DNA from 3 places in the Lysinibacillus telephonicus genome. Region 2 is predicted to be linked to each of the others. Evidence: riboswitches for the same ligand, from Rfam matches in the RefSeq annotation. Region 2 holds a riboswitch; each other region holds the start of a gene.
The links. A riboswitch is a leader RNA that binds a small molecule or an ion and turns the genes downstream of it on or off. The one in region 2 is predicted to bind cyclic di-GMP.
Positions count from the first base shown of each region.

Region 1: another riboswitch for cyclic di-GMP. It lies ahead of MKY04_RS21760 (methyl-accepting chemotaxis protein); the one in region 2 lies ahead of MKY04_RS18990 (pyridoxal phosphate-dependent decarboxylase family protein).
Region 3: another riboswitch for cyclic di-GMP. It lies ahead of MKY04_RS19700 (methyl-accepting chemotaxis protein); the one in region 2 lies ahead of MKY04_RS18990 (pyridoxal phosphate-dependent decarboxylase family protein).

Region 1 covers NZ_CP155468.1:4,497,983-4,502,213, forward strand. The annotation lists gene MKY04_RS21750 (MFS transporter) at 1-398, shown strand, start outside; gene MKY04_RS21755 (aldo/keto reductase) at 677-1,519, shown strand; gene MKY04_RS21760 (methyl-accepting chemotaxis protein) at 1,594-3,117, opposite strand; cyclic di-GMP riboswitch class I at 3,209-3,295, opposite strand; gene MKY04_RS21765 (VUT family protein) at 3,537-4,076, opposite strand; gene queF (preQ(1) synthase) at 4,116-4,231, opposite strand, start outside.
Region 2 covers NZ_CP155468.1:3,904,867-3,909,097, forward strand. The annotation lists gene MKY04_RS18985 (HAMP domain-containing methyl-accepting chemotaxis protein) at 1-1,475, opposite strand, end outside; gene MKY04_RS18990 (pyridoxal phosphate-dependent decarboxylase family protein) at 1,459-3,108, opposite strand; cyclic di-GMP riboswitch class I at 3,254-3,337, opposite strand; gene MKY04_RS22325 (GtrA family protein) at 3,615-4,007, opposite strand; gene MKY04_RS18995 (phosphatidylglycerol lysyltransferase domain-containing protein) at 4,077-4,231, opposite strand, start outside.
Region 3 covers NZ_CP155468.1:4,092,514-4,096,744, reverse strand. The annotation lists gene MKY04_RS19710 (winged helix-turn-helix transcriptional regulator) at 217-576, opposite strand; gene fdhA (formaldehyde dehydrogenase, glutathione-independent) at 800-2,017, shown strand; cyclic di-GMP riboswitch class I at 2,623-2,734, shown strand; gene MKY04_RS19700 (methyl-accepting chemotaxis protein) at 2,979-4,231, shown strand, end outside.

The DNA.
Region 1 (4,231 bases), 590 kb from region 2:
CAATTAAAGCATTATTTTATATGTTTATAGTTCAAGCCATTATTCTCTTTGTTCTTATGTTTACCGCACCATTTAAAATTGCGGGCTTAATTACAATTTTCTTTATGGGACTTCTGGCTTTCATGAATGTTCCCGGACTACAAGTTTATGTAGTTATGTTGGCAGAGCGTTATGTACCTACTGCGGTAGATGTAGCATCAGCTATTAATATTGCGGCATTTAACGCTGGAATTGCAATTGGTTCCTTCTTAGGCGGCATCGTTGCCGACTCTATTGGTCTTATTCATACTACATGGATAGGAGCCTTAATGGTTGCAGTTGCCGTTCTTCTAACTGGCTGGAGTCGATTCCTAGAAGCAAAGAGCAACGAAAATAACATCAGTGTTAGCAGCCTTTAGCTGTGTTTATGGCAAAAATCGCCACATCGCTATTTAGGCGGTCAATTAACTTCATATGAATCCTACAGCTGGAGTCTTGTCGAGAAAAGCCTTTTTTCGTAGGAGGAAGCACTTAGTGAATCTTGCTGCTGGACATTGCTAAAAAATTCATATACTTTCTTATTTGGTAAAAGAAAGATTTTATGAAGTACAGCTCTTACAAATAAATAAGGTGGTGGTGCGCTAATTTATTTGCTGGAATGTTTCAATACTTTATAAAAAAACTGGAGGAATAAATAATGATTAAAAATTTACAAGACACAACTACTTTGTATAACGGCGTTAAAATGCCTTGGCTTGGTATTGGCGTTTTTAAAGTTGAAGAAGGGCCTGAGCTAGTTAATGCTGTCAAATATGCTATTAAGCACGGCTACCGCAGCATTGATACAGCGGCTATTTACCAAAATGAAGAAGGCGTTGGGCAAGCCATTAAAGAAGGGCTAGCAGAGACAGGACTTTCTAGAGAAGATTTATTTGTTACATCAAAAGTGTGGAATTCTGATTTAGGTTATGAATCAACTCTTGCAGCTTTTGAGACAAGCTTAAAGAAGCTTCAGCTTGATTACTTAGATTTGTATCTTATTCACTGGCCTGTTGAAGGAAAATATAAAGATGCATGGCGTGCTTTAGAAACTCTTTATAAAGAAGGAAAAGTAAAGGCAATTGGAGTAAGTAATTTCCAGGTTCACCATCTTGAAGACTTAATGAAAGATGCAGAAATTAAGCCAATGGTTAACCAAGTAGAATTCCACCCGCTGTTAACTCAACAAGAAGTACGTGCTTACTGTAAAGCAAACGAAATTCAAGTAGAGGCTTGGTCTCCTCTTGCGCAAGGTCAATTATTGGATCATCCAGTTCTACAAGAAATCGCTAACCATTATAATAAAACAATTGCTCAAATTATATTACGCTGGGATTTACAAAACGGCGTTGTAACTATTCCAAAATCTACAAAAGAGCACAGAATTGTTGAAAACGCAGATGTCTTTAATTTTGAGCTATCAAATGAACATGTGGAGCAAATTAATCAATTAAATAAAAATCACCGTGTAGGTCCAGACCCTGACAACTTTGATTTTTAAGTTTTTTAAAAACAGACGCATCCAAATATTTAGGATGCGTCTGTTTTTGTTTAGTAATTAAAGGGTACTCTTCCTTACCTTAACTGTTCTGTTTCACGAATTAGCTCCTGCAATTCTAATGTAATATCATTTAACGATGTAATTAAAGTCGATAAAATTTCCACAGAGGCTAATTGTTCTTCTGATGAATGAACTACATTTTGTGTATTTGCTGAAGTCATTTCAGCAAAATAGGACATTTCATTTAGGGACAATGACACTTGTTTTGTTGCTGCTGAAACATCTGTTGATGATAAAGCAATCTGTTTAATTCGATTTGCAACACCATTGATTGATTCATAAATTCGGCCAAAAATTTCGCCAGTTTCTTTAACAACCTCTAATCCCGTTTTCGCCTCATTAATTACTTGATCCATTGATTTTGCTGAAGAGACTGTGTCTTCTTGAATAGACTTTATTATACTTGTAATTTTACTTGCGGAACCAACTGATTCCTCCGCTAATTTCCTAACTTCATCCGCTACAACAGCAAATCCCTTTCCATGCTCTCCAGCTCTTGCTGCTTCAATTGCAGCATTTAAAGCTAGCAAGTTTGTTTGAGAAGCAATGTCTGTAATAATTTTAACGATATCACCAATTTCTTCAGAACGATGATTCAGTTTTTTTACCATCTCTGAAGATGAGCTTACTTTTTCATTTATTAATTGCATCTGTTGAACAGTTTTATAAATCATTACATTTCCTTCATTTGCTTCATCTGCTGTAGCTATTGAAATTTCGGATAATTCCTTAGCTGTTTCGGTAATTTCATGAATCCCATGGTTGATTTCCTGAATTGCTGCAGAGCTGCCCTCCGTTTGCTGCCTCTGTATGTCGGCACCGCTAGATATCTCTCGAATATTTGCTGCCATCCCATTAATGGCTAATCTATTTAAATCATAATTTTCATTTAGCTGTACTGATGCATTTATTAGTTTTTCAGAGCTAATTGATAGTTTTTCGATTACTCCACTTAAAATTTGTTGTTTTTGTTGTTTTTGATCTAAATCCGCTAATAGCTTACTCTTTTGAATCGTTTGCCATGTGATGGCACCTGAAGTTCCTAGTAAAAATAAAGCGTGAATTATAAGCATTGAAAATGGGTATTCCAACTGTCCAAACACGTATTCACTTAAAAAGAAAAAACCTAATAAATGCTGGATAGTAAAGAGCAGAGTCATAACAATAATAAGATTTACTTTTTCATAATAACCAACTATAGCAACTACCATAAAAATTGAGAAATGATATTCTACCATTCCTTCTCCGCCAGCAATCATCGACATACTGCCAAATGTAATTGTCAATGTATTCAAAAGAGGTATTATTGAATGATCGTTATTTTTACGATAAAAGAAAAGCGTTGTGATGAGTAATAGTATAGGGATACTTAAAAAAATGTTAAGAACTAAATCTGATTGCTGAATGTGATGAATTGGATGTTCATCGATCCAATATAAAGAAACATTTAATACTCGATGAAGGAAGTGAACAATTATTGAGGCTATAAGAATTATTGAAGATAAAATAAGAATGATACGGTTTTTTGCACTTTCCAAACTAATAATCCCCCTTATGATTGCAATCGCCCCCGCTAAACCGTTGAAAAATCTACTCAAAAAGTGAGCAGCCAAAAACTTCATTAGATTTTTCGGCAACCCGGCTATCATAGTTTTTTCAAACCTTAGACCCGTGGCTTTGCGTCCCCATTTTTCAATGAGTTTGCCTTTTCAAATTAAGTTAAATTGTAAGCATTTTCTGGAAAATAACCTGATTAATGCAATTTTCTATTATGTTACCATTTTATTATAAGCAAGTCTATATATGGTAAAAATTTCACTCTTATCAATTTGAGATTTTCGTTAGAAAAGTATTAAAAACAAAACGCAAGAATGATATTAATTATCACATCCTTGCGCTTTTTGTAAGTCTTTTTTACTATTAACTTATTTTAAGGAAAATTATTAACTATAATTTATTATTCTGAGATTAGAGGTTTTCTATTAATTACACGAACTCGGTTATAAATTAGTGCACCGAACATTTGAATTACTGTCTTTACGATGATTTGGCCTAATATAGCCGCTGGAATAGCTTCCCATGGTAAAACATTTGCACCAATCGGACTTAAACCAATTACTACAAAAATTACAGAGTCGAGACATCCTCCAACAATCCCGCTATATAATACTCGCCAAGCAATCGGAAGTTTCAAACGTGTATAAATTTCTGTATCAGCCGTCTCGGAGATTACAAATGAAATTGCAGATGCCATCACAATCCAAACTGTATCCCCAAGTATGAATGAAACAATACCTGATAAAATTAATGCAATAAAAATAAATAAATAGGTCTTTGCTCTGCCATATTTATTTTGCACAAGATCTCTAAAAATAAAGGTTGATCCAATTAAAAGCGTCCCCATCGGAACGATAAACATCCCTAATTGTAAAGGTGCAAACGCTGCCGTTACAACATTAGCGATGATAATGGATAATAGGTAGAATATTATTCTCATGAATTTTCCCTTTCTTAATTTATATAGATTCAACTTGGTTTATCGATTATCGATTTTTTCTGGATTAAGGTCATGATTCATTAAACGATAATTAGCCATTTCTTCATATTTAGTACCTGGTTTTCCGTAGTTGCACCATGGGTCTATTGAAATTC
Region 2 (4,231 bases):
ATAATTTGATTGTTGACACTATTAACCGACTCCAAAATATTACCAAAGTCAACACCGACATGTTCGAACGATGAAACACCGTCTTTTAAAGTATTGTAGCCTACAGCCATGGATTCAACCGCATTTGCAGCTTCATCCTTAATTATTTCAATTTTGCTTCTTATATGGTTAGCAGCATCTTTAGATTGGTCAGCCAGTTTACGAACTTCTTCGGCAACAACAGCAAACCCTTTCCCATGTTCACCAGCACGTGCTGCCTCAATTGAAGCATTTAATGCCAGTAAGTTTGTTTGATCTGTAATCTCAGTTATGATTGTTACAATGTCACTAATTTCTTTCGTATAATCACTTAAACGGTTCACTACATCAGAAGTTTCTTGTATTGTCTTATAAGTGAAATGGATTTTTTCCACAGCATTTTCAATAACCTTGCTGCCATTTTCCGCAATATTAGTTGTTTTTTGTGAATTGTTCGCAACCATACCTATATTCTCAGAAATCTGTTGCATACTACTAGAAATATTCGATACGCTATCGTTCATATTTTCAATATGGGATACTTGATTTTCCATACCACTAGATACTTCTTGAATTGCCCCAGTAATTTGGTTAATAGATTGACTTGTTTGCTCTGCACCGGCCATAAGTTCCTCAGAGGTAGCAGCTACTGTGTCTGCGTTTACTGAGATGGAAGCAATTAATTCGTTTAAACTTTGCACCATCCTTTGAATACCTTCAGCTAATTGAGCGATTTCATCTTTCCCTTTTATGTTGAGCTCATCCATAGATAGATCCCCGTCAGCTACACGGCTTACATAATTTCGAATTAAAATAAGTGGATTGATAATTTTCTTGCTTACTACGAAAGCAATAGCCACTCCGATTATAATAAATACCAAGGATGTAATAATGGATACAGCTAAAATATTTGACAACAACTTTTGAATGAACGATGCATCAATATCTATCCCTATTAACATATTCGTTCCTTCAAGAGAGGCAGAGATGGATTTATGAACCCCATATTCATCTTCATAAATATCACTTATTTCAGTTGAACCTTCCGTGAATGTTTTATTCATTTCCCCAGTTATCGCATATTCTGTTCCATATAAGTCATCACCGTTAACTCCAACGATATAACTTTTACCATCTTTTTGTGTCAAAATATATATTAACTGAATCGAATCATGTTTTTCAGCAAAATTATTTAGAAGGTTTAAAAGTTCTTGATATTGTTGTTGATTTCCATCATCCGCAGCCTCCGCAACAGATGGGTCAATTTCCAACTGCGCCTCTTGTACTAATAACTCAAGGTTTTTTTCAAATTGCACTAGCACATGGTTATTTACGATACTTTGTGAAAATGTGTATAGAATGAAGCTAAAACAAATTGAAAATATTGCAATAGGAATGACAAAACTTAAAACATATTTCATAAGAATAGAATGTTTAAATTTAGATAAGAACTTCATTTTCTATTTCCTCCAGTTCTTTAATAGCACTGTCTAGAGCTGTGGTAATATGGTCTAAATGTTCTATTGTTGTATAAGGAGAAATTGAGAAAAACTTTGCTACATAAACTGGAAGTCGTTCTTTTGAATCTGAAGCATATACCATACATTGTTTTTTTGTATCTCCAAAGAATACATCTTCACGATTTTTACCTAAAATCTCAAATAATCGATCGTTTAATTCGTTTGTTTTTTCAATTTCATCGACCTTTAATTTTCCGCTTATTTCAAGATCCCATTTTGCTTTATTCTCATACAATCTAAAAGTAGTAATTGGTCCGATTGTTTCGCTATTAGTAATACCTATTCTAGGGAAATTTGTTATTAATTTTTTACGGAAAGCTAAATTTACACGAATATAGTTAGCTAGTAATTGTTGATAACCTTCCACACCAAAAGCTAATAATGATGCATAGATGGAAATTGCGCTTCCCATTCGCGAGCATTCTAAAGTATATCCTGTATGGTAGCTTCCATAGCCTCGATTGCCTACATACGGTGTATCAAATTCCTCTAGGTCAAGTAAGCCAAAGTCTTGTCCATTTTTAACTAAATAAAGGCTTGCGTTGTAAGGGTTTTGTCCAAGTTTATGGAAATCAAAACAACAACTATCAGCAAGATGAATATATTTCATTCGATTATTTATTTTCTTCAGACTTGTTAATACTTCTTCTTCAAATTGAAGTGGATTGTTCATAAAATCATATTCACGGAAAAAGCTATAAAATCCGCCCATCGCAGAATCCGCATGAATATGAATTGGTTTTAATTGATATTTCTCTTCTATTTCAGCAGCTATTTCTTTAATTGCTTTAACATCATCGATTCCAAAACTATCAGTTGCTCCTGTAGTTGCAACAATATAAACTGGAATTCCTCCATTTTGAATGACTTTTTCCAGTTTTAATCTTAAATCATCTAAGTCCATGGAATGATCTGATCCTGCTTTAACAGTTATTAAATGATTGCTCCCAATTCCAGTTGCCTCAACAGATTTTAGTAAACTATAATGAGCATTTTCAGAAGCAAAGCAATATAAGTTATTTGGAATGCCTTCCTTATTTGAGTTTGGAAATTGCTTAACAATCGCAAGCCGCAAGCCGTTAAATACAGCTCCTTGACCACCCCATGTCGTATAGCCCCAGCTTTTTGTATAATCATATCCCACTATCTTTGACATCATCGAAATAACTCTAACCTCTGCTTCTGTCGCTGCTGGTCCATAAACATCCCACAAACTATTTGAGTTTAATAAAGATGCTGTTAATTGGCCGATAACTCCCGGAATACTTGCTAGCGGAATAGAATTAGTTACATAGTTTCTTGTTTGATAAGGACTTCCCTTTGAGAGATTTATTAACTCATGGACAACTTGTTCCATTTCAATTCCCGTTTGAGGTGTATTTGTATTCTCTATAAGTTCTTTATAAAAATCATCACTTTTTTCTTGAATAGTACCTAACGTAGATTTGTTAGGATTTTTTAAATTGTCGATGTTCATTACCAAGTTTTCAATATTTTTTAAGAATGCCTTTTGTTGAAGCTTGCTTCCATCCTCACTTGGAAATAGTTGTTGTACACTTTTAAAATCCATTGTCATTCCTCCAATTGCTTATTTTAAAGCCTTTTATAAACGTTCTTTATAAATTGGAAATTTAAAATAAAAAACATTTACTTACAAAAAAAAGCCCTTTGAAAAAAGGGTTGCAAAATGTTAGAAAAAAATTGTATTCATAATAGATTGCAACCCAGCCGTCATAGCAATGAACCTTAGACCTGAAGCTTTGCGTCCTCATTTTTCAATGAGTTTGCTTTTATTGTAATTATTTACATTATGACGTAATAATACCATGTGGATTGGGTCATTTTTCTAATTTTATTAATTCTGAATAGATAGAATATTACTACTAATCATCTTTTAAAAATGTGAAATAATAAATGCTAATTTACTTTATTAGGAAGCCAAATATATATAATTAACTAAAATGAACAAAAAAGACACCCTATAAAGAGTGTCCGAGAATTACAAATCATTATGTATATATCATCGTGATGTTAGAATGCAAAATTTATTATTTTCAATTAAGGATTAAGTACATTTTAATATTGTGATTGGAAAGTCCAATAGTTATTTAATATAAAATTAACAATAGGGATTACTAAAATTGTAACTAACTCCCCTACAAAATAGTGATAATCAAGGATACGTACAATAAAAAACATTAGCAAGAAATTCAGTGTAAAACCAATTGTGGATACAATAAAAAAACGCAATAGTTTCTGATATGTAACATTACTACCAAATGTATAACGTACATTCAAAAAAAACGAAACAATAGTCATTATAATGAAGGCAATAGCTGAAGCAATTACAGGTTCATTGTGAAATCGTTCTACTAAAACAAAAACAGAAAGAAAGTAAATACACGTACTAATACAACCTACAAAACTATATTTAATAAACTTTTGAAATAAACCTTTACCCAACAACACCGTTCTTCCCTCTCAAAATTTTTCTAGTTCTAATCCTTCTATAAACGCACTACAAAGAATTCTATTTCTTTATTCATAACGCAACTTATTACCTTTTTTCGCAATAACTTTCCCTTTGCCTGGAAAAGGTTCTCTGGATGATTGTTTACGATTTATTAATAAAACAAGTTGAAGGAAAATAATTGGTAAAAATGATTTTTTATATGCCAAATACTTTGGTTCCC
Region 3 (4,231 bases), 190 kb from region 2:
CTGCGAATTATGAAATAGTTCATCCACACCATTTTAAACTATTGTGCTTACCGTTTCTTAGTGGTGGTTAATGAAGTTTTAGTAGTTTTAGCAATCCAGCAGCTTTTAATTTGTGATTATAAGCTGCTGTCACTAGAACGATTGCGCGGCTTATTAAGTGCATCATCTACAAAATTGTGAAACTACGAAAATGTAAGAACTGTTTCTGTGAATATCTTACTTACTGAACGATTTTAAATTTTGCTTACCCCAATCATACATCATTAAAACAATGGGCATTAAGCTTTCGCCTAGTTCTGTCAATGAATATTCCACTCGTGGAGGAACTTCGGGGAAAACTCTTCTTTGAACAATACCATCTTCCTCTAACTCTCTAACTTGGGTTGTTAACACCTTATGTGTGATTTTGGGAAATAAGTGTTTAATTTCACTAAAACGTAATGTCCCATTAGTTCCTAAATAGTAAATAATCGTAATTTTCCATTTGCCGCTAATGATGGATAAGGTTAATTCCTTTTCACAATTAAATTCACCATTCTCAATTTTCTTTCTAACTTCCTTTCGTAAATCGTGCATAAAATACTTCTCCCCCTTTTTATCAAAAAGTATCCTTTAAGTAACTTTCTCACAAAAAAGTGCGTTCTTCCAAAGAAAGGAATCATTTTTTAGAATAAATTTAAGATAGGGAATATTCAAAAAACAGACCCTCTATAAAAGAGGAGAAAAAACTTTGATAACTCTATCAATGGGGATGTAAAAACTTCGTAGTTAAGGTAAGAAAAATGAAGGGGGAAAATGAATGACAGGAAACAGAGCCGTAGTTTATAGAGGGGCAGGGAAAGTAGCTGTTGAAGATATTGGCTACCCAGACTTGATCCTAAGAGATGGGCCAGGAGTAAATCCTTTAAATGTAGGTCGTAAGTGTGACCATGGCGTAATTCTAAAGGTTGTAACAACGAATATTTGTGGAAGTGACCAACATATGGTTCGAGGCCGGACCACTGCTCCTGAGGGGCTTGTTCTTGGTCATGAAATTACGGGTGAAGTCATTGAAGTAGGGCGAGATGTCGAATTTATAAAAAAAGGAGATCTTGTATCCGTACCATTTAATATTGCTTGTGGTCGTTGCCGCAGTTGTAAAGAACAGAATACACATATTTGCGAAAATGTTAATCCAGATCGTCCCGGTTCCGCATACGGTTACGTGGACATGGGTGGATGGGTAGGTGGGCAATCCGAGTATGTAATGGTTCCCTATGCAGACTTCCAGTTGCTGAAATTTCCAGATAAAGATCAAGCTCTGGAAAAAATCCTTGATTTAACTATGCTTTCTGATATTTTCCCAACAGGTTATCACGGTGCGGTGAGTGCTGGTGTAAAGCCTGGTTCTACTGTGTATGTTGCTGGAGCTGGACCAGTTGGCTTGGCTGCAGCCCATTCTGCCCAACTCTTAGGGGCCTCTGTAGTTATCGTTGGTGATTTAAATAGTGAGCGACTAGCACAGGCTAAGAGCTTCGGTTGTGAAACAGTAAATCTTAGAGAACATCCAAATCTTGGAGAACAAATTGAACAGATTTTAGGAAGTCCAGAGGTCGATTGTGCGATTGACTGTGTCGGTTTTGAAGCCCACGGACATGGTAAAGGGACCGGTGAAGCTCCAGCTACTGTATTAAACTCCATAATGGAAGTTACCCGTGCTGGAGGGCGACTGGGTATTCCTGGTCTATATGTTACAGGTGATCCGGGGGCAGTCGATGAGGATGCGAAAATCGGTACATTAAAGGTTCGTTTGGGGCTTGGATGGGCTAAAGCTCATACGTTTGTAACTGGTCAAACACCGGTTATGAAATATCACCGTGACTTAATGATGGCTATCCTGAGCGGGAAAGCGCAAATTGCTAAAGCTGTAAATGCAACACCAATTTCTTTAGATCAAGCACCAGCTGCATATGCTGAATTTGATCAGGGAGCTTCCAAGAAGTTTGTCATTGATCCTCATGAAATTTTAAATAAATAAGTTAGACAAATGGCCTATTATTATGAGTAATATTACATTAGATTTAGCTAAAAAATTATTTCAGGTGTGAGAAGCGAAAAATTTGAAGTTTCCATGGTTATTTCAATTGTTGATGAGGGTAGAAATTCACCGAGATGATGACTAATTAGTAAGCGCTGACATTGCCCCAAATAAGGCATGGACATCTGTTGCGTTAAAATGCCTTGTAACTCAGAGAGCATGCTGTAAGGCAAACAGTGTTTGAGCGGTTATCAAGAAGCTTGAATTAGCAATCAAACTTTAAATTAAATAGTATTACTCTTAACGCCATCTCTCAGCAATTAACCTAAGAGATGGTGTTTTTTTGATTTTCAGGCTTACTCATTCTAATAGAGGAAGGTACTGTTCTAATAGATCAGAGAAGGAGTCTTTTTCATTTAGCCATAGAACCTTCGTATTGCATTTACAATAGTATTTCTAGGAAGATTTAATTATCCCGATTATAATATAGTGCATAGTTTTTCCTGTAGAAAATAATAAGTATTTTGGTTTTATTGTCATAAATTATTGAAATTTGTATAATTACATGCGATTATTATAAGAGATGAGTTTAATCTTATATTTATGGAAGATAAAGGCAAACTATTCCGAAAGGGTAGGACGCAAAGCCTAGGGTCTAAGGTTTAGTAGGATGAATCAAAATCCTGCAATTTAAACGATGATCGCCTGGTTACCAAATTTACGGATTCTTACTAATTTAAATCCTTTGGCTATTCTATGAAAAATAGAGTAGTTTTTTTTTGGCAAGTTTTATTCCATAAGCTAGATGATTGCTAATTATAAAACAAGCTTTTGTACATTTATAATATTTAGCAATAACTTTGTGTAGTGAAAGTTTTAGAGAGGGATGATAACAGTTTATTGACGTGCAAGATGTGGAAATTCTAATAGTTTCACTAAAACAATAGAAAGGTTTGGCAATATGAATAAAAGAAGATTTTCATTTAAAGCAAAAGTTTTAATTTATTCTTTATTACTATCGTTAGTACCGATCATCTTTGTTGGATTTTTAGTAAATAATACAGTTAGCAAAATAACTGAGAAAGATTATCTCAATTTTAGTGAAAGAGAAATTAAACAGGTTGATAATGGAATTTCTATGTATTTTGAATCTATTAGGGAAAACGTGAGTTTACTAGCTACCAACCCATCTGTTATAAATGCTGATTCAAGTATTACCTCCTATATGGATGTAGCAGGGGAAGATTCAATTGACATGACTCCTTCTACTAATGGGGAAAAAGAGCGAGCAATATATGAGGTGTTTTCTCAATTTAGTGAGAGTCATCCAAATGCAGCTTATGTTTATATAGGCACATCGGATGGAGGTTATGTCCAATATCCAGAGGGTCCTGTGCCAGCAGGCTTTGATCCAAGAGATCGTCCTTGGTATACGACAGCAGCTGAAGATCCAGGAAAAGTAAAGTTAACAAGCGCCTATGCAGCAACTGGAATAGAGGGAATTATCGTAAGTAATGTTGTTACGATTGAAAAGGACGGAAAAGAAATAGGTGTGTTAGGTCTGGATGTAAGTCTAGATGGTTTAACAAATATGATTAAGGAAATCAGCATAGGAGAAAATGGTTATGTAATTCTAGCGCAAGAGGATGGAACAATCCTTGCAAATCCAAAGAATCCAGAACTGAATTTCCAACCAATTTCCGAACTGAATGTTCCGGAACTAGAGGATTTAAGTAAAGATGGTTCATTTGAAGCAATAATTGATGGAAAAGAATATGTATTAAACACAGTCACATCAAAAAATGAAGGCTGGAAATATATCACTGTCATCGAAAAGAGTGAACTTTTAGCGACGGCAAACTCCATCCGCACAAATATCTCTATTATTGGTGGAATTATTGCAGTAATAGCTATAATCGTTTCTATTTTCGTGAGTCAAGGTATAACACGAAGAATCAAAAATATTGGTGATGTATCATTAGCCATGTCTCAAGGTGATTTAACTCAATTAGTTGAGATTAAATCAAATGATGAAATTGGAGATATGGGTAAGAATTACAATATTATGTCTAATAGTTTAAAAGAAACGATTAAAAAGATTTCATTAGAATCTCAGGCATTATCAGCTACATCTGAGGAACTGGCAGCATCTTCTATTGAGAATCAAAAAGCCTCGAATCAAATATCTGATTCTATCCAAAGCGTCGCCTCTGG